3 regions of the Frateuria sp. GZRe12 genome follow, and region 3 is predicted to be linked to each of the others. Evidence: predicted binding sites of a transcription regulator. Region 3 holds the regulator's gene; each other region holds the start of a gene.
The links. Region 3 encodes HrcA, which represses chaperone genes, less so after heat shock. Its sites were predicted from a motif close to TTNGCACTCNNNNNNNNNGAGTGCNAA; they were not measured.

Region 1 (9,844 bases), on a different contig from region 3:
TGGTGCTCGACCACGGCCGGCTGGTGGCCGACATCCCGGGCGAGGAGGTGCTGTGAACGCGCCTGCCGCTACCGAAAAGGCCGCGCCGCGCAGCGAGCGCAGCCAGTCCCGCCGTTTCGCCGGCTGGCGCGAGCACCACGGCTGGAGCGCGGTGGCGAGCCTGCGCCGGCTCGGTGGCCGCCCGCTTGGCACGCTGATGACCGTGGCCGTGCTGGGCCTGGCACTGGCACTCCCGCTCGCGTTCTACCTGTTGCTGGCCAACGTGCAGTCGATGGGCGGCGCGCTGGGCCAGAACCCGGCGATCAGCGTATTCCTGAAGACAGACCAGGCCGGTGCGCAGGCCAATCTGCTGGCCGGCGAACTGCGCGGCCGCGCCGACGTGACGGCAGTGACCGTCAAGTCCCCGCAGCAGGGCCTGGACGAACTTGCCACGCTGCAGGGTTTTTCCGGCGCCGTGCACGCGCTCGACGAGGCCAATCCGCTGCCGTGGGTTCTGGTGGTGCAACCCAGAGCCGGGCTCGACGCGGCCGCGGTGGGGTCGCTGGTCGAAGCGCTGCGCGATGAGCGCGCGGTCGACCTGGTGCAGGATAGCGGCCAGTGGCGGCAGCGACTCGATGCGCTGCTGGGCGTTGGCCATCGCGTGGTGCTGGTGCTGGCCGCCTTGCTCGCGCTGGCCGCGCTGCTGGTGGTCGGCAACACCGTCCGCACCGACATCGCCAGCCGGCGCGAGGAGATCGGCGTACAGATGCTGCTGGGCGCCAGCCGCGCCTTCGTGCGCCGGCCGTATCTGTATGCGGGCATCTGGTACGGCCTGTTCGGCGGCGTGCTGGCCTCGCTGCTGGCGCTGGCGATCGAACTGTCGCTCGCCGGCCCGGCGGCGGAACTGGACCGCGCCTATGGCGGCAGCCTCAACCTTGGCGCGCTGCCGTGGTGGCTGCTGCTGGCCGTGCCGCTGGCCTCGGCCGTGCTGGGCTGGATCGGCGCGCGGCTGGTCAGCGCGCGGCAGTTGCGCAAGGCCGCCTAGGCTCCCTTAGTGACCGCCTTCGCAACCCGTGCAAGGCGTGATGGTGCAAGATAGTCCCGGGTGCGCGCGGGGCGTACACGGGGTTCGGATGTGGATGGGTGGGGCATGAATGCAGACGTTGGCAGCCGCAGCGCCGGCACCGCTCCGCGGGTGCTGGTGGTGGATGGCTCCAAGGTGGTGCGCCAGCTGATCACGCGCGTGCTCAAGACCGAATTGCCGGAAGCCGAACTGGTCGATTGCGGTAGCGGCGCCGAGGCGCGCGAACTGATCGAGCGGGGTTCGTTCGACTTCATCACCATCGCGTTGCGCCTGCCCGACATGGACGGGCTGGAACTGGCGCGCCACGTGCGCGAATCGGCCCAGGCCTATGTGCCGATCGTGGTGGTTTCCGGCGATGTCGACGCACGCCTGCACAAGCGCGAACTGGGCGACGTCACCGACTATTTCGACAAGTCGCTGGGCTTCCAGGCGTTGGCCGACTTCATCCGCGGCTACGTGCGGCCGGAAGCGACCGCCGAGGGCACCGTGCTGTACGTGGAGGACAGCCGCGTAGTGGCGCTGGCCACCCGCCGCATGCTCGAGAAGATCGGCCTGACCGTGCGCCACGTGGTCAGCGTGGAGGACGCCCTGGCCATGCTGGAGACCGATCGCGCGCAAGGCCGGATCGGCGCCGACGTGGTGCTCACCGACGTCAGCCTGAAGGGCGAGCTCACCGGCGGCGACCTGCTCGAACGCATCCGCAGCCAGTTCGGCTATGGCAAGGGTGCGCTGCCGGTGCTGGTCATGACCGGCGACGAAAACCCCGCCAACCAGGCCGCGCTGCTCAAGGCTGGGGCCAACGACCTGGTCGAGAAGCCGGTCGAGGAAAAGCTGCTGGTCACGAAGCTGTTGTTCCAGTTGCGGGTGGCCCGGCACCTGCGCCAGCGAACCGAAGGCGCGTGAGCGATACCGCCGAAGCCGAACGCGTCCGCCTGGAGCCTTCCTGGAAGGCGCGCCTGGGCGATTACCTGGAACGCCCGGACATGCGCGCGCTGGCGGATTTCCTTCGCACTGAGAAGCGAGCCGGCAAGGTGCTCTATCCACCGGGGCCGGAGATCTTCAATGCCTTCGCCCACACGCCCTTCGACAAGGTGCGCGTGGTGATCCTGGGCCAGGATCCCTATCACGGCCCCGGCCAGGCGCATGGGCTGTGCTTCTCGGTGCGGCCCGGCGTGCCGGTGCCGCCTTCGCTCAACAACATCTTCGCCGAGATAGAGCGCGACCTCGGCATCCCGCGCCCGGACCACGGCTGCCTAACCCCTTGGGCCGACCAGGGCGTGCTGCTGCTCAACAGCGTGATGACGGTCGAGCAGGGCCGCGCCGGCGCGCACCAGAACAAGGGCTGGGAAGGTTTCACCGACGCCGCCATTGCGGCGCTCGACCGCGAGCGCGAGGGGTTGGTGTTCCTGCTCTGGGGCGCCTATGCCCAGCGCAAGGGACGCCTGGTCGACCCGAATCGCCACCTGGTGCTGAGTTCGGTGCATCCCTCGCCGCTGTCGGCCCATCGTGGCTTCATCGGGAATGGCCACTTCTCCGCCACCAACCGCTATCTGGAAAGCCGCGGACAGCCGCCCATCGACTGGTCGCTGCCACCACGCGACGCGCTTTCCCTACGCGCCTGAGCGCGCCAGCGGGTCAGTTCACGACCGATAGATCGCCCAGGGTAAACAATGGCTGCACGACCGCACAGCAAGGGCTGGCCGCGCCGCCCATATTGCTGTACGATTCGGTACATTAAATCTCGCAGCGAACTTTTCGCCCCTTTAGCACTCTCTATACTAGAGTGCTAAGCTGCGATTTACTTGCCGGAGGTTCCACATGTCCCAAGCCTTGGTGACCGCCAACCTGCCGATCCCCAGCGTTGTTGGCAGTCTGGACGCCTATATTTCCGCCGTGCACCGTATCCCGGTGCTCAGCCACGACGAGGAGCAGGCGCTGGCGCGCCGCTTCAACGAAGAAGACGACCTGGGTTCGGCCAAGAAGCTGGTGATGTCGCACCTGCGTTTCGTGGTCCACGTAGCCCGTGGCTACTCCGGTTACGGCCTGCAGCTGGGCGACCTGATCCAGGAAGGCAACATCGGCCTGATGAAGGCGGTCAAGCGCTTCGACCCGGACCAGGGCGTGCGCCTGGTCAGCTTCGCGGTGCACTGGATCCGTGCCGAGATGCACGAGTTCATCCTGCGCAACTGGCGCATCGTCAAGGTTGCCACCACCAAGGCCCAGCGCAAGCTCTTCTTCAACCTGCGCAAGAGCAAGAAGCGCCTGGGCTGGATGAACGCCGAGGAAGTGCGCGTGGTGGCCAAGGATCTCGGCGTGCCGGAAGCGACCGTGCGCGAGATGGAATCGCGCCTGTCCGGTCGCGACATCGGCTTCGAGGCACCTGCCGACGCGGACGACGATGCCAAGCCGGCACCGGCGGCCTTCCTGGTCGACGATGGCGCCGACCCGTACGACAACGTGTCCGACGCCGATCAGGCCGACAACCAGCTGGAGACGCTTTCCAGCGCGCTGTCCAAGCTGGATGAGCGCTCGCGCGACATCATCCAGCGTCGCTGGCTCAACGAGAACAAGGCCACGCTTCAGGACCTGGCCGATGAGTACGGCGTATCGGCCGAGCGCATCCGCCAGGTCGAGGCGAACGCGATGAAGAAGATGCGCGCGCTGTTCTGATTTGCGCCATCACCGCAGATGACAAAAGCGGCCCTCGCGGCCGCTTTTGCCTTTTGCGCTTCTGCTTCTTCTCTCTCATCCGGAGAGGGGATTCGGGGTGAGCCGGACCGCTCCGCCCCTCCCCGGAAGAAGCAAGGAGCGTCAGAGCCGCTCGGCCAGCAGCTTCTCCAACTGGCGCTGGTCCGCAGCGAACTTGCGGATGCCTTCGGCCAGCTTGTCGCTGGCCATCGCATCCTCGTTCATGCCCCAGCGGAAGCGCGCCTCGTCGATGGCCGGGGGACGTTCCGTACGGGTGCCATCGTCGGCCATGCGGCGCGGCAGTGGCTCGTCCGACGCATCCAGTTGCTCCATCAGGTCGGGACTGATCGTCAGGCGGTCGCAGCCGGCCAGGGCCTGGATCTGGCCGACGTTGCGGAAGCTCGCGCCCATCACCACGGTCTCGTAGCCGTGGGTCTTGTAGTAGTGGTAAATGCGTCGCACCGACTGCACGCCCGGGTCCTCGTCAGGCGCGTACTGCTTGACCCCGGTATTGGCCACGTACCAGTCCATGATGCGGCCCACGAACGGCGAGATCAGGAACACGCCCACCTCGGCGCTGGCCACCGCCTGTTCGAACGCGAACAGCAGGGTCATGTTGCACTGGATGCCGCGACGCTCCAGTTCGCGCGCCGCGCGTACGCCTTCCCAGGTCGAGGCCAGCTTGATCAGGACGCGGTCGCGCTTGATGCCGGCGTCCTCGTACAGCCCGATCAGCCGCTCGGCCTTGGCGATGCTGGCGTCGGTGTCGAACGACAGTCGCGCATCCACCTCGGTGGACACGCGCCCGGGGACCAGCTCCAGGATCTTTCGCCCGACCGCCACCGCCAGGTGGTCGCCGGCATCCACCAGCTGCTGCTCGCGCGAATGGCTCTTGGCGCGCGCCCAGGCCAGCGACTCCTCCAGCAGGGGGGCGAAACTGCTCTGCGTGACCACCTTGAGCAGCAGCGACGGGTTGGTGGTCGCGTCGACCGGCCGCCAGCGGGCGATCGCATCGATATCGCCGGTGTCTGCGACGACGGTGGTGTATTGGCGCAGTTGTTCGAGTTGGGAAGGCACGATGGGGTCCGTGTGTCAGGGGATGTCGGAGGGGCGCTCGTCCGCGGTGGGCACGTCATCCGCGTCGGCACCGGTGACGATGCGGGCGTGGCGCTCGTAGGTCCAGTAGGCCCAGGCCCAGTCCAGCAGCACCACCATCCGGTTGCGGAAGCCGATCAGGAAGTAGATGTGGGCGACGAGCCAGACCCACCACGCCGGCGGGCCGGAGAGCCGCAGCCGTCCGAATTGTGCCACCGCGGCCATGCGCCCGATGGTGGCGAGCGCACCCTGGTCCCGGTAGTGGAACGGAGCGGGCGTCGACTCGGCGTCGACGCGCGCGCGGATGCACCGCGCAACGTGGTGACCCATCTGCTTGGCTGCCGGTGCCACGCCTGGCACCGGCGAACCGTCCGCACGCTCGACGCAGGCCAGGTCGCCGATCACGAATACCTCCGGATGCGAGGGCAGGCTGAGATCTGCTGCTACGCGCACGCGGCCGGCGCGATCGACCGGCGCGCCAAGCCGGCGGCCGAGCGGCGAGGCGGCCACGCCGGCTGCCCACAGCACGGTATGGGCGGCCAGCGGCGTGTCCTGCAGGCACACGCCGGCGTCGTCGATGGCGGTCACCGTGGTGCCGGTACGCACCTCCACGCCCAGGCGCTCGAGCTGCTGCTGCGCCTTGGCAGACAGCGCCGGATCGAACGCCGCCAGCAACCGTGGACCGGCCTCGACCAGCACCACGCGCGCGCTGTGCGGCGTGCTGCGTCGGAACTCGCGCGGCAGCGTGTGGCGGGCGATCTCGGCCAGCGTGCCGGCCAGCTCCACGCCGGTCGGGCCGCCGCCCACCACCACGAAGTTCAGCCAGGCCCGGCGTTCGGCCAGGTCGTTCTCGCGCTCGGCCCGCTCGAAGGCGAGCAGCACGCGGCGACGGATCGCGAAGGCATCGTCCAGCGTCTTCAGGCCGGGTGCCCAGCGCGCCCATTCGTCGTGGCCGAAGTAGGCGTGGGTGGCGCCGGTGGCGACGATCAGGAAGTCGTAGTCCAGCGACTCGTGGACGAAGCGCACGCGGCGCGCCTGGAGATCCACGTCCAGCGCTTCGTCCAGCAGCACGGTCACGTTGTCCTGCTTGCGCAGGATCTGCCGCAGGGGCGCGGCGATCGAGGGCGCCGACAGCCCGGCGGTGGCGACCTGGTAGAGCAGCGGCTGGAACAGATGATGGTTGCGTCGATCGACCAGGGTGACGCGTACCGGGGCACCGGCGAGGTCGCGGGCGGCGGCCAGCCCGCCGAAGCCGCCGCCGAGGATCACGACGTGGGGAAGCGCCGGGCCGTCGTCCATGGGCCTGCCTCATGCAAGGATGCGTGCGCCCATTGTCCCACCGCGGCATGCGGAAGCCGAATCCCCTGCCATGCGCGTCCCACCGCGCGGCCGCGCGCAGGTGCGCTCCTGCATCGATCAGGGAACCGTCAGTAAAGGTCGATCGGGTCGACGTCGATCGACCAACGCACCTTGCGCGCCGACGGCAGCGCGGCCAGCGCGTGCTGCCAGGGCCGCAGCGCGGCATGCAGCGGGCCGCGGGCGTCGGCCTCGACCAGCAGCTGCCCGCGATGGCGCCCGGCGCGCAGCGGCATCGGCGCGGGCATGGGTCCTGCGATGCGCAGCGACGGATCGGCCGGCAGCGCCGCGTGCGCCTCGGCGAGAAAGGCATCGACCGCTGCGCGCTGGTGCGCTTCCACGCGCAGCAGCGCCTGGTGGCTGTAGGGCGGCAGCAGCGCATCGCGCCGCTCGGCCAGCAGTTCGCGCGCGGCCGCGGCGTAGCCGTGCGCGAGCAGGCCGCGCAGCAGCGGGTGTTCGGGATGGTGGGTCTGCAGCAGCACGCGGCCAGGCTTGCGCGCGCGCCCGGCGCGGCCGGCCACCTGCACCACCAGTTGGGCGAGTCGCTCGCCCGCGCGGAAATCGATGCTGTGCAGACCCTCGTCCACGCCGACGATGGCGACCAGCGTGAGGTTGGGCAGATCGTGCCCCTTGGCCAGCATCTGCGTGCCGACCAGGATCGCGGGCGCGTCGTCCTGCAGCCCGTCCAGCAACTGCTCGAACGCATCCCGACGGCGCGTGGTCTCGCGGTCGATGCGCAGCACCGGCACGTCGGGAAAGCGTGCGGTGAGCGCTTCCTCCAGCCGCTCGGTGCCCTGGCCTTGGGGCTTGAGTTTGGCACCGCCGCAGGCAGGGCAAGCCGGCGGCACGCCCGCATGGCGGTCGCAGTGGTGGCAGACCAGGGTGCGGCGTTGCGCGTGCAGGGTCATCGGGCGCTCGCAGCGCGGGCATTCGGCATGCCAACCGCAGGCGTGGCACAGCAGCACCGGCGCATAACCGCGACGGTTGCGGAACACCAGCGCCTGTTCGCCGCGGCCGACTGCCTCGGCCACCGCGGCCAGCAGCGCGGGCGACAGGCCGTGGTCCAGCCGCTGCGCGCGCATGTCCACGATCTGCACCTGCGGCGGGCGCACCGCGCCCGGCCGCGCGCGCAGGTGCAGGGAGCGGTAGCGGCCGGCCTCGACGTTGGCGAGCGTCTCCAGCGACGGCGTGGCCGAGCCCAGCAGCACCGGGACGCCCAGCGCGCGGCCGCGCACCAGCGCCAGGTCGCGGGCGTGGTAGCGGAAGCCTTCCTGCTGTTTGTAGGCGCCGTCGTGTTCCTCATCGACCACGATCAGGCCGGCCTGCGGCAGTGGCGTGAACACCGCCGAGCGGGTGCCCAGCACCACGCGCGCCTCGCCGTTGCGTGCGCGCAGCCAGGCGCGCGCGCGCTCGCCCTCGGCCAAGTTGGAATGGATCACCTCCACCGGCACGCCCAGCCGCTCGCGCAGGCGGCGCACGGTCTGTGGGGCCAGCCCGATTTCCGGCACCAGCAGCAGCGCCTGCCTGCCTGCCGCCAACGCCTGGGCGATCAGCGCCAGGTAGACCTCGGTCTTGCCGCTGCCGGTGACGCCGTCGAGCAGGAATGGCTGGAAGTGGCCGGCGGCGCCGGCGACCGCCGCCACGGCAGCCTCCTGTTCGGCGCTCAGCGGCGGGGCGGGGGAGGGCGCCGGCTCCGCGGCCTCGGGTGCACGCTGTTCGACCAGTGCCGCCTCCAGCAGGCGCCGCGCGGCGGGGCGCCAGCCCGGCAGGGCGAGATCCAGCTCGGCGGCGCCCAGCGGCGCCACGGCGAGCAGGTCGAGCAGCGCCCGGCTGGAGCCGCGCCGGCTGCCCGCATCGCGCGCGCTCTGCCCGGCCATGGTGAGCGCGTAGCAGGGGTCGGTGGTTTCCGGCAGCGGGCGTGGCTCGCGCAGCGCCAGTGGCAGCGCGTTGGCGTAGGCCTCGCCCGGCGCCGCCAACCAGTAATCGGCCGCCCAGGCGAGGGTATGCATCAGCTCGGCATCGAGCAGAGGGCCCTCGTCCAGTACCGCCAGCACGGACTTGAGCCGCACCCCGGCCACGGCCGCCTCGACGTCGCCGGCCACGACAACGCCGACCATCTTCTTGCGTCCGAACGGCACCAGCACGCGGCTGCCGACCGCCACGCCGCCCGCGGGCGGCAGGTAGTCGAACAGGCGGGCGAGCGGAACCGGCAGGGCGACGCGGACGACGGCGGGCATGGACACCTCGTGGGCAGCCCAGTGTAGCGGCTCGCCCGCGGTCCCCTGCGGCCGGCCGGGGGAGTGCTGCCCAGTCATCTAGGAATCTTTCCTAAGTGGCTCTCTCCCGGAGGAAAATTCCCTTATCCACAAAGGTTGTGGATAAGTCTGTGGACGGGCCGGGGAGAGTGCTGTCAAAGCCCTGTCACAGTGGCCCTCGGGCACGTGCTGGGCAAAAAATAACCAGCAAAATTAGGACTTCGAAATCAAAGGCTTGCGGTAGCGTGCGTGACGGTGTTCACGTTCCACTCATGCTCCCCTAAGCGGCCTTGACAGTTCCACGACGCTGTGCAAAACCGCCTTGACAGGCAATCCCGGACGCCGATCTCTCAGTGGCCTGCGCCCATGACCGCAGCCACCGTCAGAACGATCCCCAGGAGCCAGAAGTAGCACCAGCCCACGCACCAGTATTTGAGCAGGGTCATCGGCCAGCCCTGGCGGTAGACGCGCTTCTGCATCACCAGAAGATAGGCGGGCATCCACAGCAGGACGGCGGTCTGCAGGTAGTTCACGCCGTGGCCGGCCCAGGCCGCGTGCGGTCGCAGCCACCCGGCAAGCATGCCCAGGAGAGTGGCCAGCAGGAGCGCAAGGAACAGGAAGGCATGGCTGTGCAGGGCGACGATGAGGTGTTCCATGTAGAGCCGGCGCCGGAAAAAATAGAACAGCTTCAGCAGCAGCGCGAAGAGCGGGATCATCACGACCATCGCTTGCGGCAGCACCGAGAAGACGCCCGTGGTCAGCCGGTCGCGGGCGGTTTGCCGCACCGCCGGGTCGCGATTGCTCAGTTCCTTCAGGTTCGCCAGCGTGCGCTGGACGTAGGTGTTCATGCGCTCGTTCACGAACGCGGGCAGCCAGGCGAACTCGATCTTCTTGCCGGCCAGTTTGCTCTCGACATGGGTCGGGCCAGAGGCCTTGTCCGAGGGCTTCGCCGGCGTCCGGACACTGGCTGCGGGCACCGGAGCGGCACCTGGCGCAAGCGGTGCGGCGCCCAGCGCGACCAGTCGCTTGTCGGCCATGGCGCGAAGCTGTCGCTCGCTCGTGTCCAGCGCAGGGTGCGCCACCGCCGGAGTCACCCTGCGCGAAACGGCCAGGCCGTCCAGCTGCTCGGCCAGTTGCGCGCGTACTTCCTGGGGCGTGCGGGCGTCGGCAAACGCGTCCTCGTCCACGTGCTGTGCATCGGCCAGGTTCACGCCCTGACCTTCCATCACCCTGTTCACCGCCAGGTGCATCGCGAAGAACGCCAGCAGGCACAGCACGAACATCAGCCGGAACGGCGCTACGTAGCGTTGCCGCCGGCCGGAGAAGTACTCCATGGTGAGGAAGCCGGGCCTGGTGAGCAGCGGCGGCACCGTGTGCAGGATGCGCC
Region 2 (9,844 bases), on a different contig from region 3:
CTGATCGTTGCCGAAGGCCGCCTTGGCCTCGGACTTGGTCATGGTGATGGCGTTGGCCAGGTGCGCCTCGGTGCGCACCACGCGCATGCCGCGGCCGCCGCCGCCGCCGGCGGCCTTGATGATCACCGGGTAGCCGATCTCGCGGGCGATCTTGAGGTTGGTCTCGATGTCGTCGCCCAGCGGGCCGCCGGAGCCCGGCACGCAAGGCACGCCAGCGGCCTTCATCGCGCGGATCGCCTCGACCTTGTCCCCCATCAGGCGGATAACGTCGGCGGTCGGGCCGATGAAGATGAAGCCGGACTGCTCCACCTGCTCGGCGAAATCGGCGCGCTCGGAGAGGAAGCCGTAGCCGGGATGGATCGCTTGGGCGTCGGTGATCTCGGCTGCCGCGATGATGCGCGGGATGTTGAGGTAGCTGTCGACCGAGGGCGCCGGGCCGATGCAGATCGCCTCGTCGGCCAGGCCCACGTGCTTGAGATTGCGATCGGCGGTGGAATGCACCGCAACCGTCTTGATGCCGAGGCTGTGGCACGCGCGCAACACGCGCAGCGCGATCTCGCCGCGGTTGGCAATAACGACTTTTTCTAGCATCGGATGAGTCCCGCCGGATCAGGCAATCACGAACATCGGCTGGTCGAATTCGACCGGCTGACCGTTCTCGATGAGGATCGCCTGCACGGTGCCGGAGACGTCGGCCTCGATCTGGTTGAACATCTTCATCGCTTCGATGATGCCCAGCGTCTCGCCGGCCTTGACCTGCTGGCCGACCTTGACGAAAGCGGCGGCGCCCGGCGTGGCCGAGGCATAGAAGGTGCCGACCATCGGCGCCTTCACGACATGACCGTCGGGCAGGGCGTTGGCGGCGGGCGCGGCGTCGGCGGCAACGGGTACGGCGACCGGCGCGGGAGCGGCGACCGGTGCCGCCTGCAACGCCACCGGGGCGGCGACCGCCATGCCGCCGGTCGGCACGCGCGAGAGGCGGACCACTTCCTCGCCTTCCTTGATTTCCAGTTCCGCGAGGTTGGATTCCTCGAGCAGGTCGATCAGCTTCTTGATCTTGCGCAGATCCATGGGAGTGCCTTCTTGTTCGGGGCCGCGCGGGCGGCCGGTCGGGTCTTTGAAAGGGAAAATCAGGCCGGCGCGAGCCGCTGCAGGGCGGCCTCGAGCGCCAGCGCATAGCTGTTCGCGCCGAAGCCGCAGATCACGCCCACCGCCAGGTCGGACAGGTAGGAGTGACGGCGAAACGGTTCGCGCGCGTGCACGTTGGACAGGTGCACCTCGATGAACGGGATCGCCACCGCCGCCAGGGCGTCCCGCAGGGCAATGCTGGTGTGGGTGAACGCGGCCGGGTTGATCAGGATCCAGTCGATGCCCTCGCCACGCGCCTGCTGGACGCGTTCGACCAGGGCGTGCTCGGCGTTGGACTGGAAGCTCGACAGCTGGTGCCCGGCCGCCTGCGCCTGCGCCACGAGCCGCGCGTCGATGTCCACGAGCGTGTCACGCCCGTAGACCTCCGGCTCGCGCGAGCCCAGCAGGTTGAGGTTGGGCCCATGCAGGACCAGCAGTTTCGCCACGCGACACCTTGGCAGCCAGCCGGAGCGGTCCGGCGAGGGAGCGAAGTGTGCGCGCCCCGACTTATGTTGTCCAGTTCGGCGCAGATCGGCGATGTTTGACGGAGAACTGGCGCACGAACCGTGCGTAGGCGTATGTACGCCAGCCGTTGCAGGAGCGCGCATCCATGCGCGACCGCGGGTTACCGATGCGTCGAGCGCCCGGGCGCGCACGGCGTGCGGTCCTACGGGTCTTGCTTGCCCAACCAGCGCTCAAGCGTCGCCGTATCCAGCACGCCGGCATGGCTGGCCAGCACCGTGCCGTCGGCATCGAGCAGCACGCTGTAAGGCAGCACGCTGGCGTGATCGCCCAGCTGGCGCGCGGTGTCGGGGTCCTCCAGTCGGCCGATCAGGATCGGGTAGTTGACCGGGTACGCCTTCAGGTAGGCGCTCACGTTCTCCGGCGTATCCATGGCGATGCCCACCACGGCCGGATGATCGCCGCCAAAGCGCGCCTGCGCCGCGGCCAGCGCCGGCATCTCTTTCAGGCACGGGCCGCACCAGCTGGCCCAGAAATTGACCAGCACGCGGCGACCGGCGAAGTCGGCGAGGGTGTGCGTGCGCCCGTCCAGGTCGGGCAGGTGCACGACCGGCGCCGGCTGACCGACCAAGTCCGACCCGCGCCGTTCGCGCGAAGCGTGCTGCAGCCAGCCGCCGGCTGCGGCGGCGAGCACCGCCAGGGCGAGGATCAGCCAGCTCGCGCGGGTCATCGGGGAGCCTGCTCATGATCTCCAAGTGCCCCGCGCCGGGAACTGTTTGCGCGCAGGCCAAGGAAGAACGAAGGAGTGGACGTCCGTCCACGACTGAGTGATGACGCCGGCCTGTGGGCAAACAGTTCCGGCCCGGATGGGTTGCCATCGAATGGCCGCCATGCGGCAGCGCGTGGCTTGGCCTGCCAGCCAGGCAGGCCGGCGCCACGCACTACCACCTGACGACCACTCGATGACAACGCGGGGTACTTGGAGGTCATGAGCAGGCTCCTAGCGCGCCGCCTCGGTCAGGGCTTGTTCGACCAGCCCGGAAGTGAGCACCGTCGGCAGCTTGCGTCCCTCGCCGCCACCGCGCGGGAACACCACGTACAGGGGCACGCCCGGCGAGTGGTAGTGCTCCAGGAAAGCGGCAATGGTGGGGTTGACGTCGGTCCAGTCGCCCTTCATGTAGACCGCGCCGGTCCGCTCCAGCAGCGCGCGGAAGGCGGAGGTGTCCAGCACCGTGTGCTCGTTGGCCTTGCAGGTGACGCACCAGTCGGCGGTCATGTCGACGAACACCGGGGTGCCGGCGGCACGCAGTTCGGCCAGCTTCTCCGGGCTGTAGGCGACCGTGCCGGTGTCGGCCTGTGCCGCGCGCACCGGCGGCGGCAGCTGTGCCAGTACGTACAGCGGCGCCGCGGTGGCCAGCAGCGCCAGCAGCACCGGCGCGCGCACCAGGCCGGCGCGGCCGCGGCTGCGCTCGAACCACCACAGGGTCAGCGCCAGGAACACCGCCGCGACCAGCAGCAGGCCTACCGCGTCGGCGCCGCGCTGGTTGGCGAGCACCCACGCCAGCCAGGCGGCGGTGAGATACATCGGGAAGGCCAGCAGCTGCTTGAGCGTTTCCATCCAGCGGCCCGGCCGTGGCAGCCGCCGCGCGAGTGCCGGCACGAAACCGACCGCCAGGAACGGCAGCGCCAGGCCGAGACCGAGCGCCACGAACACCAGCAGTGCGTATGCGGCCGGCGCGGCGAAGGCAAACGCCAGCGCGCTGCCCATGAACGGCGCCGTGCAGGGGCTGGCCACCACCACGGCCAGCACGCCCGTGAAGAAGTCGCCTGCCATGCCGCTGCGCGAGGCGAGCCCGGCGCCGGTATTGCCCAGCGACGCGCCGAATTGCACCAGCCCGGACATCGACAGGCCCACCACCAGCATCACCAACGCCAGCATGCCGACCAGCAGCGGCTGCTGAAGCTGCGTGCCCCAGCCCAGCGCATGGCCTGCCGAGCGCAGGGCGAGGATGCCCAGGCCCAGTGCCACGAAGCTCAGCAGCACGCCGGCGGTGTAGGCGATCGCGTGGGCCCGCGCGCGGGCCGGGCTCTCGCCGCTCTCCAGCAGGCCGACCGCCTTGATCGACAGCACCGGCAGCACGCAAGGCATCAGGTTGAGCACCAGGCCGCCGCCAAGTGCAAGCAGCAGCGCAAGCCACAGGCTGGTTTGCAGTGGGCCTTGCCCGGCGGTAGCCGGCGGAGCCTCGGGTGCGATGACCGTGGGCATGCCGGTCGCGGGTCGCGCGCCGCCGAGGTCGACGTCCAGCGCGCGCGTCATCATCGGATAGCACAGCCCGCCGTCCTGGCAGCCCTGGAAGCTGGCTTCCAGCGCCAGCCGCGTGCGGCCGCCGACGTCACCTGCGACGGTGACCGGCAGCTCCAGCTCGTTGAAGTAGACGGTGACGCTGCCGAAGTGCGGATCATCCTTACGGGTGCCGGCCGGCCACTGCGGGGTGAGCGTCAGGCCCTGGCCGTCACGCAGCTGCAGCCGGGTCTGGTCGCGGTAGAGGTAGTAGCCGGGTGGCATGGTCCAGCGCAGCAGCAGGTGGTGCGGATCCTGTGCCAGTGCCTCAAGCCTGAAGGCCTGCTCGGCCGGCAACGGGGCATCGCTGCCCGCGGAGCCATGGGTTGCGCCCAGGCTTTGCAGCGCGGCGCCGAGCGATCCGCCGCCGCTGGCGGCGGTGGCCATCGGCAGCGGCAGGTCCAGTTGCTCGGTATGCGGGGGGTAGCAGATCTTCGGATCGACCTCGTGGCAACCCTGGAACTGCACACCCAGCCGCAGCCGCGTGCTGCCTGGCGCGAGCGTGTACGGCACGCTGGCATCGATCGCGTGGTGATAGATCTCCACGTCGCCCAGGTATTCGTCGTGGTGCCTTTCGCCGTCCGGGAACGTCGGTGCGCCCAGGGTCATCCCATCGGCGGGCTTGAACTTCATGCGGCCGCGGTAGAGGTAATAGTCCGGCGCGATGTCCCAGTGCAGCTTGAGCACCCCCGGGGTGGAGGCGTCGGTGGAGAGCCGGTAGGCCTGGGTGACGGGCAGCAGGCCGTCCTCTTCCTGTGCGAACGACGGACGCGCCAGCGCGGCCAGGCAGAACAGCACCAGCAACAGCGGCAAGCGGGCGGCCAGGCGGCCGGTCATCGGGCGCATCGCGTCTCCAGCGGCACGGGGAAGGAGATCCATTATGGACCCATCGCGCCCCGGGCCTGCCGGCGTTGCGGCCTTATGTCTCCTCGACCGCCAGCGGCGAAAGCGGGCGGCGCGGACGCACCAGTCCGGTGGTGAGCGCGGTGCCCAGCAGGATCACCGCACAGCCGCCGAGCATGCGGGCAGTCACCGGTTCGTCCAGCAGCAGCGCGCCCCACAACACGCCGAAGGCGGGAATCAGGTAGGGGATCACCATGATCCGCACGGCGCCGACCCGGGCCAGCACCCAGAAGAACAGCACGTAGGCCAGCGCGGTGCACAGCACGGCCAGTCCCGCGGCCGCCAGCCACGCCTGCATCGGCGGCGCCTTGTCCGGCCAGGCCAGCACCGTCGTCGGCAGCAGCGCGAGCGCGGCGACCATGTGGCTGCCGACCGTCACCACCAGCGGTGTGACGCCGGCCAGGCGCAGGTGCGTGTAGTGCACCGCGTAGCCGTACAGCACGGTGGCCGCGACGCAGGCAAGCAGCGCGAGCCCCGCGCCCGGCGCCAACGCCAGGCTGCCCTGGGCCAGCCAGAGGATGCCGGCAAAACCGGCCACGAGCCCGGCCCCGCGCCAGGCATCCAGCCGCTGGCCCAGCCACAGCCAGCCGATCAATGCGGCGAACATCGGCGTCATGCCGTCGATGATCGAAGCCAATCCGGCCGGCAGGCTGCGCGTGGCGAAGGTGAACAGCAGGAAGGGCAGCGCCGAGTTGGTCAGGCCAACCACGGCGATCGGCCACCAATGGGCGCGCCATTCGGCCAGCCGCCGACGCGAGGCCAGCAGCGGCAGGAAGCACAGCGCTGCGCCGATGGCGCGCAGGCCCGCCAGCGGCAGCGCGCCGAAGGCGCCCGCTCCCATGCGCATGAACAGGAACGAGCCGCCCCACAGGGCGCCCAGCGACAGCAGGACGGCGAGATCGGTCTTTTTCATCTCGGGGAGCAGGGAGCGGGGAACGGGGGGGAGCCAAGTTTGCCGGGATACCACTGACAAGGGCTGTCAGCAGTCTTGCGCCGCTTCGTCAGTGGCGTCGCGGATCCAGTCCAGGTACGGAGCATGGGCGTGCGCGATGGGCACGGCGATGAGTTCGGGCAGGTCGTATGGATGCAGCGCCAGCAGGCGCGTGCGCAGGGCGTCGAAGCGCGCGTCCGTCGTCTTGATCAGCAGAAGCTGCTCGCTGTCGGTGGTGACCTCGCCCTGCCAGCGGTAGGTCGAGGCGATGCCGGGCAGGCGGTTCACGCAGGCGGCCAGACGCTCGGCCACCAGCGCCTCGGCGATGCGCCGGGCGCTGTCGGCGTCGGGACAGGTGCAGTAGCAGAGCAGGACGGAGGTGCCGGGCATGGCGCGAGATGGTAGCCCCTCTCCTGCGCGGAAATGGATCGAGGCACGGCACCGCATCCCTCCCTTTTGCCGAAAGCCTGTAGCGCTCCCGACCGATGAGCGGGCAACCCTTGAAACCCCGTCCGCACCACCCCACGTGCAGTGCCATTCGCGCTTCACCCTCTTGCAGGGGCGGATTGCGTCGCTAGAATTGGCACTCACCATCACCGAGTGCTAACAGCACCCCGGTGATCCTCACCTTCTTTCAACCCGAACTGTGGAGTCCCATCCATGAGCAAACTGCGTCCGCTGCACGATCGCGTCATCGTCAAGCGCCTGGAAGAGGAGCGCGTCTCCGCCGGCGGCATCGTCATCCCCGACAGCGCCACCGAGAAGCCGACCCGCGGCAAGGTCATTGCCGCCGGCACCGGCCGCATCCTCGAGGACGGCAACGTTCGTCCGATGAGCCTGAAGGAAGGCGACACCGTGCTGTTCGGCAAGTACGCCGGCCAGGAAATCAAGATCGACGGCGAAGAGCTGGTCTTCCTGAAGGAAGACGACATCGTCGCGGTGATCGAAGGCTGATCAGCCTCTCCCGCCCGACTCTCCGCAATCCACCCATCGAATTCGAAGGATAAAGACACATGGCAGCCAAAGAAGTCCGCTTCGGCGAAGACGCCCGCTCGCGCATCTTGAAGGGCGTGAACACCCTGGCCAACGCGGTCAAGGTCACGCTGGGCCCCAAGGGCCGCAACGTCGTGCTCGAGAAGAGCTTCGGCGCCCCGACGATCACCAAGGACGGCGTGTCCGTCGCCAAGGAGATCGAACTGGCCGACAAGTACGAGAACCTCGGCGCGCAGATCGTCAAGGAAGCCGCCTCCAAGACCTCCGACGTCGCCGGTGACGGCACCACCACCGCCACCGTGCTGGCCCAGGCGTTCATCCAGGAAGGCCTCAAGGCCGTCGCCGCCGGCATGAACCCGATGGACCTCAAGCGCGGCATCGACAAGGCCGTGGTCGCGGCCGTGGGCGAACTGAAGAAGCTCTCCAACCCGACCGCCGACGACAAGGCGATCGCGCAGGTTGGCACCATCTCGGCCAACTCCGATTCCAACATCGGCGACATCATCGCCACCGCGATGAAGAAGGTCGGCAAGGAAGGCGTGATCACCGTCGAGGAAGGCTCGGGCCTGGAGAACGAGCTGGACGTGGTCGAGGGCATGCAGTTCGACCGCGGCTATCTGTCGCCGTACTTCATCAACAACCAGGCCAGCCAGCAGGTCGAGTTGGACGATCCGTACATCCTGATCCACGACAAGAAGGTGTCGAACGTCCGCGAGCTGCTGCCCGTGCTGGAGGCCGTCGCCAAGGCCGGCAAGCCGCTGCTGATCGTCGCCGAGGAAGTCGAGGGCGAGGCGCTGGCCACGCTGGTGGTCAACACCATCCGCGGCATCGTCAAGGTCGCCGCCGTCAAGGCGCCGGGCTTCGGTGACCGTCGCAAGGCGATCCTGGAAGACATCGCGATCCTGACCAACGGCCAGGTGATTTCCGAGGAAGTGGGCCTGCAGCTGGAGAAGGCCACGATCAACGACCTGGGCCGCGCCAAGCGCGTGGTGATCACCAAGGAAAACACCACGATCATCGACGGCGCCGGCGAAGCCGAGCGCATCCAGTCGCGCATCGGCCAGATCAAGGCGCAGATCGAGGAGACTTCCTCCGACTACGACCGCGAGAAGCTGCAGGAGCGCGTGGCCAAGCTGGCCGGCGGCGTGGCCGTCATCAAGGTCGGTGCCGCCACCGAGGTCGAGATGAAGGAGAAGAAGGCCCGCGTCGAAGACGCCCTGCACGCCACCCGTGCGGCCGTCGAGGAAGGCGTGGTGCCGGGCGGCGGCGTCGCCCTGATCCGTGCGCTCAAGGCCGTCGAAGGCCTCAAGGGTGACAACGAGGACCAGAACCTCGGCATCGCGATCACCCGCCGCGCGCTGGAAGCGCCGCTGCGCGCGATCGTCGCCAACGCCGGCGAAGAGCCCTCCGTGATCCTCAACAAGGTCAAGGACGGCTCGGGCAACTTCGGCTACAACGCGGCCACCGGCGAGTTCGGCGACATGGTCGGCATGGGCATCCTGGATCCGACCAAGGTGACCCGCACCGCGCTGCAGCACGCTTCGTCGGTTGCCGGCCTGGCGATCACCACCGAGGCGATCGTGGCCGAGCTGCCGAAGAAGGACGAAGGCCACGGCGCTGCCGGTGGCATGGGCGGCGGCATGGGCGGCATGGGCGGCATGGACTTCTAAGTCCGGCTTGCACTGCAGTACTTGAGAGAACCCCGCCTCGTGCGGGGTTTTCTTTTTTTGCCGCGGGGCCATGGGAGCGCACCTGTGCGCGGCCGGGGGCGTCAACTTTTTGGGTGGGCCAGTGGTGGGCCCTCCGCGACTGGGCTCGCCTGCCGCGGGCTTCCGATCGCCTGTCGGCGGGTCACTTTTCTTTGCGGGCCCAAGGAAAAGTAACCAAAAGAAACGCCCTTGCGCAGCCCGGGGTGAGATAAGAGCCAGGCGCCATCACGCCCTGCCGGGTCGGTCTCTTGCTCATAGTGGAGCTGCCGCCGCTTTACCGACGGGCGCTCGGGAGCCGGGGCAAGAGAGGGTACGCGCGAGTTGTGCGGGTGGCACGCGCCTGGCTCCCTCTCCTGTCCGGGAGAGGGTCGGGTTGAGGGGCGGGGCTGGCGGGGATGGCCGCGAGAATGGGCGTTCACTGCAACCGTGCCGGTGGCTGGTCCACAATGGTCTTTCCCCCAAAGGCGGCAGTCTCCCCATGCTCTTCCGCTGGTTCGAATCCCTGATCGACCCGTTCAAGGAGCCGGTCGACGTCATGCCGCCCGCGACGCCCGGGCGCTTCTACCTCTTCTACCTGCGCCAGGTGTGGCCGATGTTCGCCGCGGTGCTGGTGGTGGGTTTCTTCGTCTCGATCATCGAAGTCTCGCTGTTCGCCTTCATCGGCAGGCTGGTGGACATGGCCAAGGCGGCCGAAGGCGTGGCGTTCTTCCGCCAGCACAGGCGGGAACTGGCCTGGATGGCGTTCGTGGCGCTCATCGCGCGCCCGCTGTTCAACGCCATGCACGACCTGCTGGTCAACCAGGCGATCGTGCCCAACGTGACCGCCCGCATCCGCTGGCAGAACCACCGCTACGTGATCCGCCAGAGCCTGGCGTTCTTCCAGAACGACTTCGCCGGGCGCATCGCCAACCGCATCATGCAGACCGGCAGTTCGTTGCGCGAATCGGCGGTGCAGATCGTCGATGCGATCTGGTACGTGGCGATCTACACCGGCAGCGCCATCGTGATGTTCGCCCAGGCCGATGTCTGGCTGGCGGCGCCGCTGGTGCTGTGGCTGCTGCTCTACATCGCCACGCTGGCGTTCTTCATCCCGCGCACGCGGCAGCGTTCGTGGAAGGCCTCGGAAGCGCGCTCGAAGCTGATGGGGCGCATCGTCGACGGCTACAGCAACGTGCTCACGCTCAAGCTGTTCGCGCACACGCGGCGCGAGGAGGCCTATGTCGCCGACGCACTGCGCGAGCAGGTCGACAAGACGCGCGCCATGACGCGCCAGACCACCGCGATGGACGCCACCATCACCACGCTCAACGGCTTCCTGATCGTGGGCACCTCGGGCCTGGCGCTGTGGTTATGGAGCCATGGGAAGGTGACCGTCGG
Region 3 (9,844 bases):
CTGAAGTTGCTCGCGTGCATCAGCGGAATCTGCGAGGACGCGTCCACCACGCGAGCCTTCAGCGCGGCATCGATGCCGGTGGTGCCGCTGACCAGCGCCGCACCGTGGTGGATGCAGTAGTCGAGCGCGGAGGCGAGCCCATCGGGGCCACTGAAGTCGATCACCGCGTCGAGTGCTTCCTGCGGCCAGTCCGCGCGAAAACAGGGCGTGGCGCGGTCATGCCAGGCACGTTCGCCCACCTGTGGCATGCCCGGCGCGGTGAGTGCCGCGACGATCTCGAAGCGTGCGTCGTCGCGCAACAGATCGAGCAACACCCGACCCATACGGCCGTTGGCGCCGTTGATGGCGAGGCGTAACGGTTGGGTCATCGCTTGGGTCCGCGTTTCCTGGGAGCGCGTAGCGTAACCGGGAGGGCGAAGGCGCGCATGCGCACGGCTTTGCTCCCTATCTGCTCCGGGGAGAAGGACCAGGTGCGCGTAGGGGCCTTCAGAAGACCCGGTTTACGAAGTGACGCGGGAAAGGAATTCCTTGACCCCGTCGACCCAGCTCTTGGCGCGCGGGGTGTGCGCGTCAGGCTCGCCTTCGCTGAAGGTCGCCTCGAGCTTCTCCAGGAGCTCACGCTGCTCGCGGGTCAGGCGTACCGGGGTTTCCACCATGACGCGGCAGATCAGGTCGCCGACGCGGCCGGAACGGACGGATTTCACGCCGCGCCCGCGCAGGCGGAAGGTCTGGCCAGTCTGGGTTTCCGGCGGGATCGACACCGCCACCTCGCCTTCCAGCGTGGGCACCTTGAGTTCGGCACCCAGCGCGGCTTGCGCGAAACGGATCGGCACCTCGCAATGCAGGTCGTTGCCTTCGCGCTGGAAGATCGCGTGTTCGCGTACGCGCACATCCACGTAAAGGTCGCCCGCTTCGGCACCGGCCGGGCCGGGCTCGCCCTGCCCCGAAAGGCGGATGCGGTCGCCGTTATCCACGCCAGCGGGAATCTGCACCGACAACGTGCGCCTTTCTTCAAGCAGCCCTTCGCCGCGGCAGGCCTTGCAGGGCTTCTCGATGGTCTGGCCGCTGCCGCCGCAATGCGGGCATGCCTGCTGGATCGAGAAGATGCCGTTCTGCATGCGCACGCGGCCGTGGCCGTGGCAGGTCTTGCACTGGGTCGTCTTGCCGTCGGCCGAACCCGAGCCGTTGCAGTGGTGGCAGTTGACCTGGGTCGGGATCTCGATCGTTTTCCCGACGCCGAAGACCGCCTCCTCCAGGTCCAGCTCCATCACGTAGCGCAGGTCCGCACCACGACGCTGCCGGGCGCGACCGCCGCCACCCATACCGAAGATGTCGCCGAAGATGTCTCCGAAGATGTCGCCCATGTCGCCAAAACCACCCCCACGGCCACCCATGCCGCCTTCGAAAGCGGCATGGCCGTGCTGGTCGTACATGGCGCGTTTCTGGGTGTCGGACAGGACTTCGTAGGCCTCCTTGGCCTCCTTGAATTTCTCCTGCGCGGAGGGATCGTCCGGGCAGCGGTCCGGGTGGTATTTCATCGCCAGGCGGCGGAAGGATTTCTTCAGCTCGACTTCGGTGACGGTGCGCTCGACGCCGAGCACCTCGTAGTAATCGCGCTTTCCCGTTGCTGCATTCATGACTTGAACCAAACCCCTGCTCTGTCCTGCACCGATCCACGTGGCTGCCCGATCAACAAGCAGCCCGCGTCAGCCATGATAGCCGGCGCGGGCTGGGCCTGGATCGGCGACGCCGACTTCCTTGGGTTACTTCTTCTCGTCCTTGACCTCGGTGAACTCGGCATCGACCACGTCGTCGGGCTGCGCCGAACCGCCGCCCGGCGCCGCTTGAGGACCCGCTTCCCCGCCGCCGCCCTGGGCCGCGGCATAGAGCGCCTGTGCGGCCTGCTCGAGCTTCTGCATCTTGGCTTCGATCTGCGCCTTGTCGTCGCCGTCCTTGACCTTTTCCAGTTCCGACAGCGCCTCTTCGATCGAACCGATCTGCCCACCGACCTTGCCGCCATGCTCCTTCAGGGCGCTGCGGGTGGAATGCACCATCTGGTCGGCCTTGTTGCGGGTGGCCACCAGCTCGTGGAACTTCTTGTCCTCTTCCTTGTTTGCCTCGGCGTCGGCGACCATCCGCTGGATCTCCTCCTCGGACAGGCCCGAGCCGGCCTTGATCTCGATCTTCTGTTCCTTGCCGGTCTTCTTGTCCTTGGCCGACACGTGCAGGATGCCGTTGGCGTCGATGTCGAAGGTGACCTCGATCTGCGGCATGCCTCGCGGCGCCGCATCGATGCCCGACAGATCGAAGCGGCCCAGCGACTTGTTGGCGCTGGCACGCTCGCGCTCACCCTGCAGCACGTGCACGGTCACCGCGGTCTGGTTGTCGTCGGCGGTGGAGAAGGTCTGCGCGGCCTTGGTCGGCACGGTGGTGTTCTTCTCGATCAGCTTGGTCATCACGCCGCCCATCGTCTCGATGCCGAGCGACAGCGGGGTGACGTCCAGCAGCAGCACGTCCTTGACCGAACCGCCCAGCACGCCGCCCTGGATCGCCGCGCCCACGGCCACGGCCTCGTCCGGGTTGACGTCCTTGCGCGGCTCCTTGCCGAAGAAATCCTTGACCGACTCCTGCACCTTGGGCATGCGAGTCTGGCCGCCGACGAGGATCACCTCGTTGACGTCGGATACGCGCAGGCCGGCGTCATTGAGCGCGATCCGGCACGGCTCGATGGTGCGCTTGACCAGGTCTTCCACCAGCGCCTCGAGCTTGGCGCGGGTCAGCTTGATGTTGAGGTGTTTCGGACCGGAGGCGTCAGCCGTCACGTACGGCAGGTTCACCTCGGTCTGGTGCGCGGAGGACAGCTCGATCTTGGCGCGCTCGGCCGCGTCCTTCAGGCGCTGCAGCGCCAGCGGATCCTTGCGCAGGTCGATGCCCTGGTCCTTCTGGAATTCGTCGACGAGGTAATCGATCACGCGCTTGTCGAAGTCCTCGCCGCCGAGGAAAGTGTCGCCGTTGGTGGCCAGCACCTCGAACTGCTTCTCGCCGTCGACTTCCGCGATCTCGATGATCGACACGTCGAAGGTGCCGCCGCCCAGGTCGTACACCGCGATCTTGCGGTCACCGCCCTTCTTGTCCAGGCCATAGGCCAGCGCGGCCGCGGTCGGCTCGTTGATGATGCGCTTGACCTCCAGCCCCGCGATGCGGCCGGCGTCCTTGGTCGCCTGGCGCTGGCTGTCGTTGAAGTAGGCCGGCACCGTGATGACGGCTTCGGTGACCGGCTCGCCGAGATAGTCCTCGGCGGTCTTCTTCATCTTCATGAGGACCTTGGCCGAGATCTCCTGCGGCGCCATCTTCTTGCCGTCGGAGGTCTCCACCCAGGCGTCGCCATTCTCATGCGCGACGATGCCGTAGGGCACGATGTGCAGGTCCTTCTGGACCTCGGCGTCGGTGAACTTGCGGCCGATCAGGCGCTTGACCGCATAAAAGGTGTTCTTCGGGTTGGTCACGCTCTGGCGCTTGGCCGGCGCGCCCACCAGGACTTCGTTGTCCTTGCTGAAGGCGACGATGGATGGCGTGGTGCGATCGCCCTCGGCGTTCTCGATCACCTTCGCGGTGCTGCCGTCCATCACGGCGACGCAGGAATTGGTGGTACCCAGGTCGATGCCGATGATCTTGCCCATAGTGTTCAGCTCCAATGCTTTCTAGGCGGCCCCCGCGGCCGCGATGGTTTTCCAGATGGTGGCCCGCTTCCGGCGATTCAATGCCGCGGGCCCGCCTGTGTGTTCAGCGAACGATGCGTCAATCCCTCGCGACGGCCACCAGCGCAGGACGCAGCAGCCGGTCATTGAGCACGTACCCCTTCTGCAGCACGTTGACTACGGTGCCGGGCGCCTTGCCGGACGCTTCGACCATGCTCACGGCATGGTGGCGCTCCGGGTCGAGCGGCTGGTCGACCGGATCGACCTGCACCAGTCCGTGGGTCTCGGCGACCTTAAGCAGCGCCTTCAGGGTCAGCGCCAGGCCTTCGCGCACGGCGGCGGCGTCACCGCCCTCGATGGCCAGGCCGCGTTCTAGGCTGTCGTAGACCGGGAGCAGTTCGTTGAGCAGCTTTTCGTTGGCAAAGCGGCGTGCCTGTTCGAGGTCGCGATGCAGGCGGCGGCGCTGGTTCTCCAGTTCCGCGTGTTCGCGCAGCACGGACTCGCGCAACTCGGCGTTGCTCGCTTCCAGCTCGGCGATCCGCGCCTGCAGGGCATCGGACCCCTGCGTTCCGGGCGAACCGGATTCCTGCACCTGATCCGGCGTCTGCTCGTTGTTCTGCATGCATTACTCCCAAACAAAAGTCCTGACCGGCACATCCGTGCCGGCCACCGATAACTGCGGGAAACCCGCCCTCCGGGGGCGGTTATAGGGACGTCGCGGCGCGATTCAAGGCGTCGCTGAGCAATCCGGCAGTCGCCTGCACCACCGGGATCACCCGGTCGTAGGCCATGCGGGTAGGTCCGATCACGCCGACCGCGCCCAGGACCCGCCCCTGCACGCCGTAACTGGCGGTCACCACGCTGCACCCGTCCAGCGCGGCAAAACCCGATTCCTCGCCGATGAACAGGCGCACGCCCGGGGCCCGGGCGCACACCTCCATCAGCTGCAGCAATTCGTTTTTCTTCTGGAAAGCCTCGAACAGCTCGCGCAGACGGTCCAGGTCGGCGAGTTCGGCGTACCCCATCAGGTTGGTCTGGCCGCTCACCAGGACATCCTCCCCGCCACCTTGCGGCGCGAAGGAGGCGGCCGCGAGTTCCGTCGCGCTGGCGACAAGGCGGTTGAGCTCGCTGCCGGCCTCGCGCAGCTCGCGCAAGAGGTGGGCGCGGATATCGTCCACGCGCAGACCGGCAAAATGGGTGTTGAGGTAGTTGGCGGCCTGTTCCAGTTCACGGCTGTCCAGCGGCCTGGCCAGCTGCACGATGCGGTTCTGCACCTGGTTGTCGGAAAACACCAGGATCACCAGCACGCGCGCGTCCGGCAGCGGCACGAAATCGATGTGGCGCAGGGGGAAGTCACCTTGGCGCGGCACCGTCACCACGCCGGCGAAGTGGGTCATCGCCGAAAGCAGCGTGGACACATTGCCGAGCAGGTCGCGGGTGGTCGTGGGCCCGGGTGGCAACTCACGCTTGAGCCGGGCCATGTCCTCGCGCGGCAGCGGCTGCAACTCGATCAGGCTGTCGACGAACAGGCGCAGGCCGCGTGGCGTGGGTATGCGTCCGGCGGACGTATGCGGCGAGGCGACGAGGCCGGCGTCTTCCAGGTCCGCCATGATGTTGCGGATCGTCGCCGGGCTTACATCCAGCCCCGACGATCGGGACAGCGTGCGCGACCCGACGGGCTCGCCATCGGCCAGGTACTGCGCAATCAGCGTGCGCAGCAGGCGGCGGGCGCGGGCATCGAGGTCGTGGGGTCGGGTCATTCGCTGTAACAAACGGTGAGACGGGACAGAAATAAGGTGTCGCCGCCGAGTTTGCAAGAACGCCGGTCGCGACGGTAGCCGCGCTTGCGCGCCCCTTCTGCCCGTACAATTCCACGCCATGCTCACTTCCCTGTACGTCCGCCATTTCGCCGTCGTCGAAGAAGCCGAAGTCGCCTTCGGTCCGGGTCTCACCGTGGTCAGCGGCGAAACGGGCGCCGGCAAGTCGCTCCTGGTCGACGCGCTGATGTTGCTGGCCGGCGCGCGCGCCGACAGCGGCATGGTGCGCGAGGGCTGCGACCGCGCCGAACTCATCGCCGAATTCGACCTGACGGCGCTGCCGGAGGCGCGCGCCTGGCTGGAACGGGAAGAGCTGGACGATGAAGGCGCCTGCCAGCTGCGCCGCGTGATCCGCGCCGAGGGCAGTTCGCGCGCGTGGATCAACGGCCGCCCGGCCAACGCCAGCCAGCTCGGCGAGCTGGCCACGCTGCTGGTGGAGATCCATGGCCAGCATGAGCACCAGGCGCTGCTCTCGCGCGGCCACCAGCTCGATCTGCTCGATGCCTACGCCTGCAACGAGGAACTGGTGGGACAGTTGCGCGCGCTGGCCGCACAGTGGCGCGAGTTGGGCGCGCGCATCCGCAAGCTCAGTGGTGGCGATGACCGCGAGCAGCGGCTCGAACTGCTGCGCCACGAGGTCGGCGAACTCGAACGGTGGGCCCTGCCGGCTCAGGAATTGTCCGAACTCGAGGCCAGCCACAAGCGCCTGGCCAATGCCGGCCGGCTGGCCGAAGGCGCCTCCGGCGTGGTGGAACTGCTCGACGGCGACAGCGAATTCGCGTTACGCCGTGCGCTCGGCCGCGCGCACGGCGAGTTGGGCAAGCTGGCCGCCCTGGACCCGCGCCTCACACCCCTGCTGGAACTGCTGGACAACGCAGAGATACAGCTGGGCGAAGCCTCCGACGGCCTATCGCGCTACGCACAGGACGTCGACCTCGATCCTGAGCGCTATGCCGACGTCGACACCCACCTCACCCGCCTGCACGAATTGGCGCGCCGACACCGCCTGCCCGTCGCCGAATTGCACGATCGCTTGGGCTCGTTGCAGGCCGAACTGGTCGAACTGGAAGGCGCCGGCGATGCGCTGGAGCGACTCGCCAGCGATCGCGCGCGGCTGGAAAGCGGCTATGCGAAAGCGGCCGATGAGCTGAGCAGGGCCCGCCGCACCGCCGCCGCTCGCCTGGGCGAGGAAGTCAGCGCCCTTATGAGCGAACTGGGCATGGCCGGCGGCCGGCTGGTCGTCGACCTCGAGCCGGTCGACGACGGCGAGCCGGATGCGCAGGGCCGCGAGCGCTGCGAACTGCTTGTCAGCGCCAATCCTGGCCAGCCGCCGCGTGCGCTGCGCAAGGTCGCCTCGGGCGGTGAACTGGCGCGCATCAGCCTGGCCATCGAGGTCGCCACGCTGGGCAAGGACACGATCGGCTGCATGGTGTTCGACGAGGTCGACACCGGCATCGGCGGCGCCGTGGCCGAGGTGGTAGGGCAGAAGTTGCGTGCACTCGGCGGCGAGCGTCAGGTGCTGTGCGTCACTCACCTGCCGCAGGTCGCTGCGCAGGGCCACGCGCACCTGCGCGTCAGCAAGCACAGCGACGGGGACACCACGCGCACGCAGATCGAGAAGCTGGACGCAGCCGGTCGCCGCGACGAACTGGCGCGCATGCTGGGCGGCGTCGAGATCTCCCGCGAAACACGCGCCCACGCCAAGCAGATGCTGGAGCGCGCGCAAAGCGCCTGACAGGAGCCCCGTAGGGTGGGCTTCGGCTCACCATCGGGGCGCGTCAGGGTGGACACAAGCCCACCCTGCGTCATCCGGTCCGTCAGTTCTTGCGCTCGGACAACAGCCCGCGCTCGCTCGCCATCCGATACAGGTCCAGTTCCGAACCCGCGCCCAGCTTGCCCATCAGGCTGGCGCGATGGATATAGATGGTCTTCTGGCCCACCCCGAGCACTGCCGCGACCTGCTTGGGCGCCTTGCCTGCCGCCAGCAGCAGGAACACCTCGCGCTCGCGCGCGGTAAGCCGGTTGACCGGATCGAGCGCCTCGCTGGGCCGCTCGGCACGACGCTGGCGCAGGTCGGAACTCAGGAACGTCTCGCCCTGCATCACCTGGCGCAGACCTGCCACCAGTTCCTCCGGCGCCGCGCCCTTGGTGACGTAGCCGCTGGCGCCACGACGTAGCGCCTCGGATACGTAGGGTTCGCCGTCGTGCATGCTCAGCACGACGATATGCGTATCCGGCGCCAGGCTGTGCAGGTGCTCGATCAGTGGCAAGCCACTGCCATCGGGAAGCGACAGGTCCAGCGCGACGAGATCGGGGCGACGCTGGTTGATCGCGTCCACTGCATCGTCGGCGCAACGGCATTCGGCAATCACTTCCAGATCCGGCTCCAGTTCGATGAGCCGCTTGAAACCTTCGCGGACGATGGCGTGGTCGTCGACCAGAACGATGCTGTACATGATGCCCCGCTGACTTGCTTGTTTCGGGCGGTACGCCGTACGCGGCTCAACCGCTTCGGACGCCCCCGCGTCCGGCCCTGCCTCACCGAGTCTATAAGAGACCGGCCGCCCCTGCCCAACCATCCGCCGAGCGCTGGGCAGGCAACAGTCGCATGTACCATCGCCAGCATGCGATCGAAGCCTTTTTCCCTGCCCGAATCCGGTCCGCTGCTCGGCGTGGTCTACGCGCTGCTGTGGCTGGCGCTGCTGCCTACGCAACAGCCTTACTGGATGTTGCCCTTCGGCCTGCGCTTCGCCGCGCTGCTGATCGTGCCGGTGCGGCAGTGGTTCTGGCTGCTGGGGCTCGAGCTGGCCGTGACCGCCATCCTGGACCTGCGTTCGGGCCTGCCCATGGGGTGGGAGACCTTCGTGATCGGCGACCTGCCCGAGCCGCTGATCATGGCGGTAAGCCTGTGGCTGTTGCGCCGGGTGAATCTGCACGCCAGCCTGCGCGACCCGGAGGAAGCCACCCGCCTGCTGCTTTCGGCCGTGCTGGTGGTCGGTGCGGTGGCGGCCGCCGATGCGGTGTTGCTGGCGCTGCTGCATGAAAGCGCGGCCCCCGCGGCGATGGTGCGCGCGCTCGGCCGCGAGTTGCTGGGGAATTACCTGGGCGTACTGCTGGTGGCGCCGCTGTCGATCATGCTGCTGCGTGCGCGACCGAACCGAAAGATGGTGGCCAGCCTGGTGATGGACGGGCTGCTGGTGATGCTGCCGGCGATGGCGCTGTTGCTGATGCTATCGGAGCACGCCGCGCCCCAGCCGGAATTCGCCCGAGTGCTGTCGCTGGCACCGGTATTGTTCTTCGCCTTCCGCCACGGCTGGCGCGGCGCCACGCTGGCGATGTTGATCTCGTGCTTGGGCATGACGGCGGTCGACCATCAGCCGGGGCATGCGCAGAGCGCCGCTGGCTATCTGTTCCTGGCTGTCGCTGGCACCGGAGCGCTCATGCTCGGCGCGGCAACCGACGCCCTGCGCCGCAGCAGCGAACGGGTGGCCGAACAGAACGTCTACCTGGGCGCGGTCAACCGTCGATTGGACCAACTCGCCCGACAGTTGCGCGACGCGGCCCGCGGCAACCTGCAGGCCGAGGAAAACCAGCGCCGGCATATGGCCGCCGAGCTGCACGACGAGCTCGGCCAGAACATCACGGCCATCCAGACCCACATGAAACTCGCGCAGGTGCGCCTGCGTCAGGCGGGGCTGGAAGACATCAGCGTCTCGATCAACACCATCCTCGGCTACATGCGCCGCGCCCTGCATCGCCTGCTGGACGACCTGCGTCCCGCGGTGCTGGACGAGTTCGGCCTGCTGCGGGCGCTGGACGAAGGTCCGATCCGCGACCTGCTGACCACCGCCGGCATCGTCTTCCACACCGACATGCGCGGCGACCCGCGGTTGCTGGACGAAGACACCCGCATCGCGGTGTACCGCCTGGTACAGGAAAGCGCCACCAATGCGGTCAAGCACGCCCAGGCCAGCGAATTCCGCCTGCGTCTGCGCATCGGCGAGCGCCATGGGGTGGTGCTGGCCCTGCTCGACATCCGCGACGACGGCGTGGGCCTGCCCAGCCGCCTGCCCCGCGGCGGCCGCGGCCTGCAGGGCATGCGCGACCGCGTCACCTCGCTGGGTGGCCTGTTCCGGCTGAGGCCCGACCGCCAAGGCGTCCACCTGCGGATTTTGCTGCGGAGCAGCACGTCCGGCCGTGAACCCGGTCGGCTGGCATAGGAATTTTTCCAATACCGGAGTCGTGAACAGCTCGTTAGCATCGGTCCATCGATGTGGGGGAGCCGCCGTCGCAAGATGGCGTGCCGTGGTCACCGTGGGGACGGTGGCC

Region 1: a site for HrcA is predicted at 2,827-2,853, ahead of rpoH (RNA polymerase sigma factor RpoH). Genes of this name have one in related genera too.
Region 2: a site for HrcA is predicted at 6,346-6,372, ahead of groES (co-chaperone GroES). Genes of this name have one in related genera too.

Annotation. Positions count from the first base shown of each region.
Region 1 covers NZ_JBHZGI010000002.1:215,871-225,714, reverse strand. Annotated here, with positions in the region: gene ftsE (cell division ATP-binding protein FtsE) at 1-56, shown strand, start outside; gene ftsX (permease-like cell division protein FtsX) at 53-1,024, shown strand; gene ACFWZ4_RS06750 (response regulator) at 1,130-1,966, shown strand; gene ung (uracil-DNA glycosylase) at 1,963-2,685, shown strand; gene rpoH (RNA polymerase sigma factor RpoH) at 2,882-3,733, shown strand; gene tal (transaldolase) at 3,875-4,828, opposite strand; gene ACFWZ4_RS06730 (NAD(P)/FAD-dependent oxidoreductase) at 4,844-6,145, opposite strand; gene ACFWZ4_RS06725 (primosomal protein N') at 6,274-8,439, opposite strand; gene ACFWZ4_RS06720 (DUF3667 domain-containing protein) at 8,808-9,844, opposite strand, start outside.
Region 2 covers NZ_JBHZGI010000004.1:50,586-60,429, reverse strand. Annotated here, with positions in the region: gene accC (acetyl-CoA carboxylase biotin carboxylase subunit) at 1-591, opposite strand, end outside; gene accB (acetyl-CoA carboxylase biotin carboxyl carrier protein) at 610-1,071, opposite strand; gene aroQ (type II 3-dehydroquinate dehydratase) at 1,131-1,574, opposite strand; gene ACFWZ4_RS10695 (TlpA family protein disulfide reductase) at 1,796-2,320, opposite strand; gene ACFWZ4_RS10690 (protein-disulfide reductase DsbD family protein) at 2,591-4,777, opposite strand; gene ACFWZ4_RS10685 (DMT family transporter) at 4,851-5,747, opposite strand; gene cutA (divalent-cation tolerance protein CutA) at 5,814-6,155, opposite strand; gene groES (co-chaperone GroES) at 6,426-6,719, shown strand; gene groL (chaperonin GroEL) at 6,779-8,428, shown strand; gene ACFWZ4_RS10665 (ABC transporter ATP-binding protein) at 8,946-9,844, shown strand, end outside.
Region 3 covers NZ_JBHZGI010000001.1:447,786-457,629, forward strand. Annotated here, with positions in the region: gene dapB (4-hydroxy-tetrahydrodipicolinate reductase) at 1-368, opposite strand, end outside; gene dnaJ (molecular chaperone DnaJ) at 501-1,637, opposite strand; gene dnaK (molecular chaperone DnaK) at 1,764-3,680, opposite strand; gene grpE (nucleotide exchange factor GrpE) at 3,799-4,320, opposite strand; gene hrcA (heat-inducible transcriptional repressor HrcA) at 4,403-5,458, opposite strand; gene recN (DNA repair protein RecN) at 5,577-7,250, shown strand; gene ACFWZ4_RS02060 (response regulator transcription factor) at 7,333-7,971, opposite strand; gene ACFWZ4_RS02065 (MASE1 domain-containing sensor histidine kinase) at 8,140-9,735, shown strand.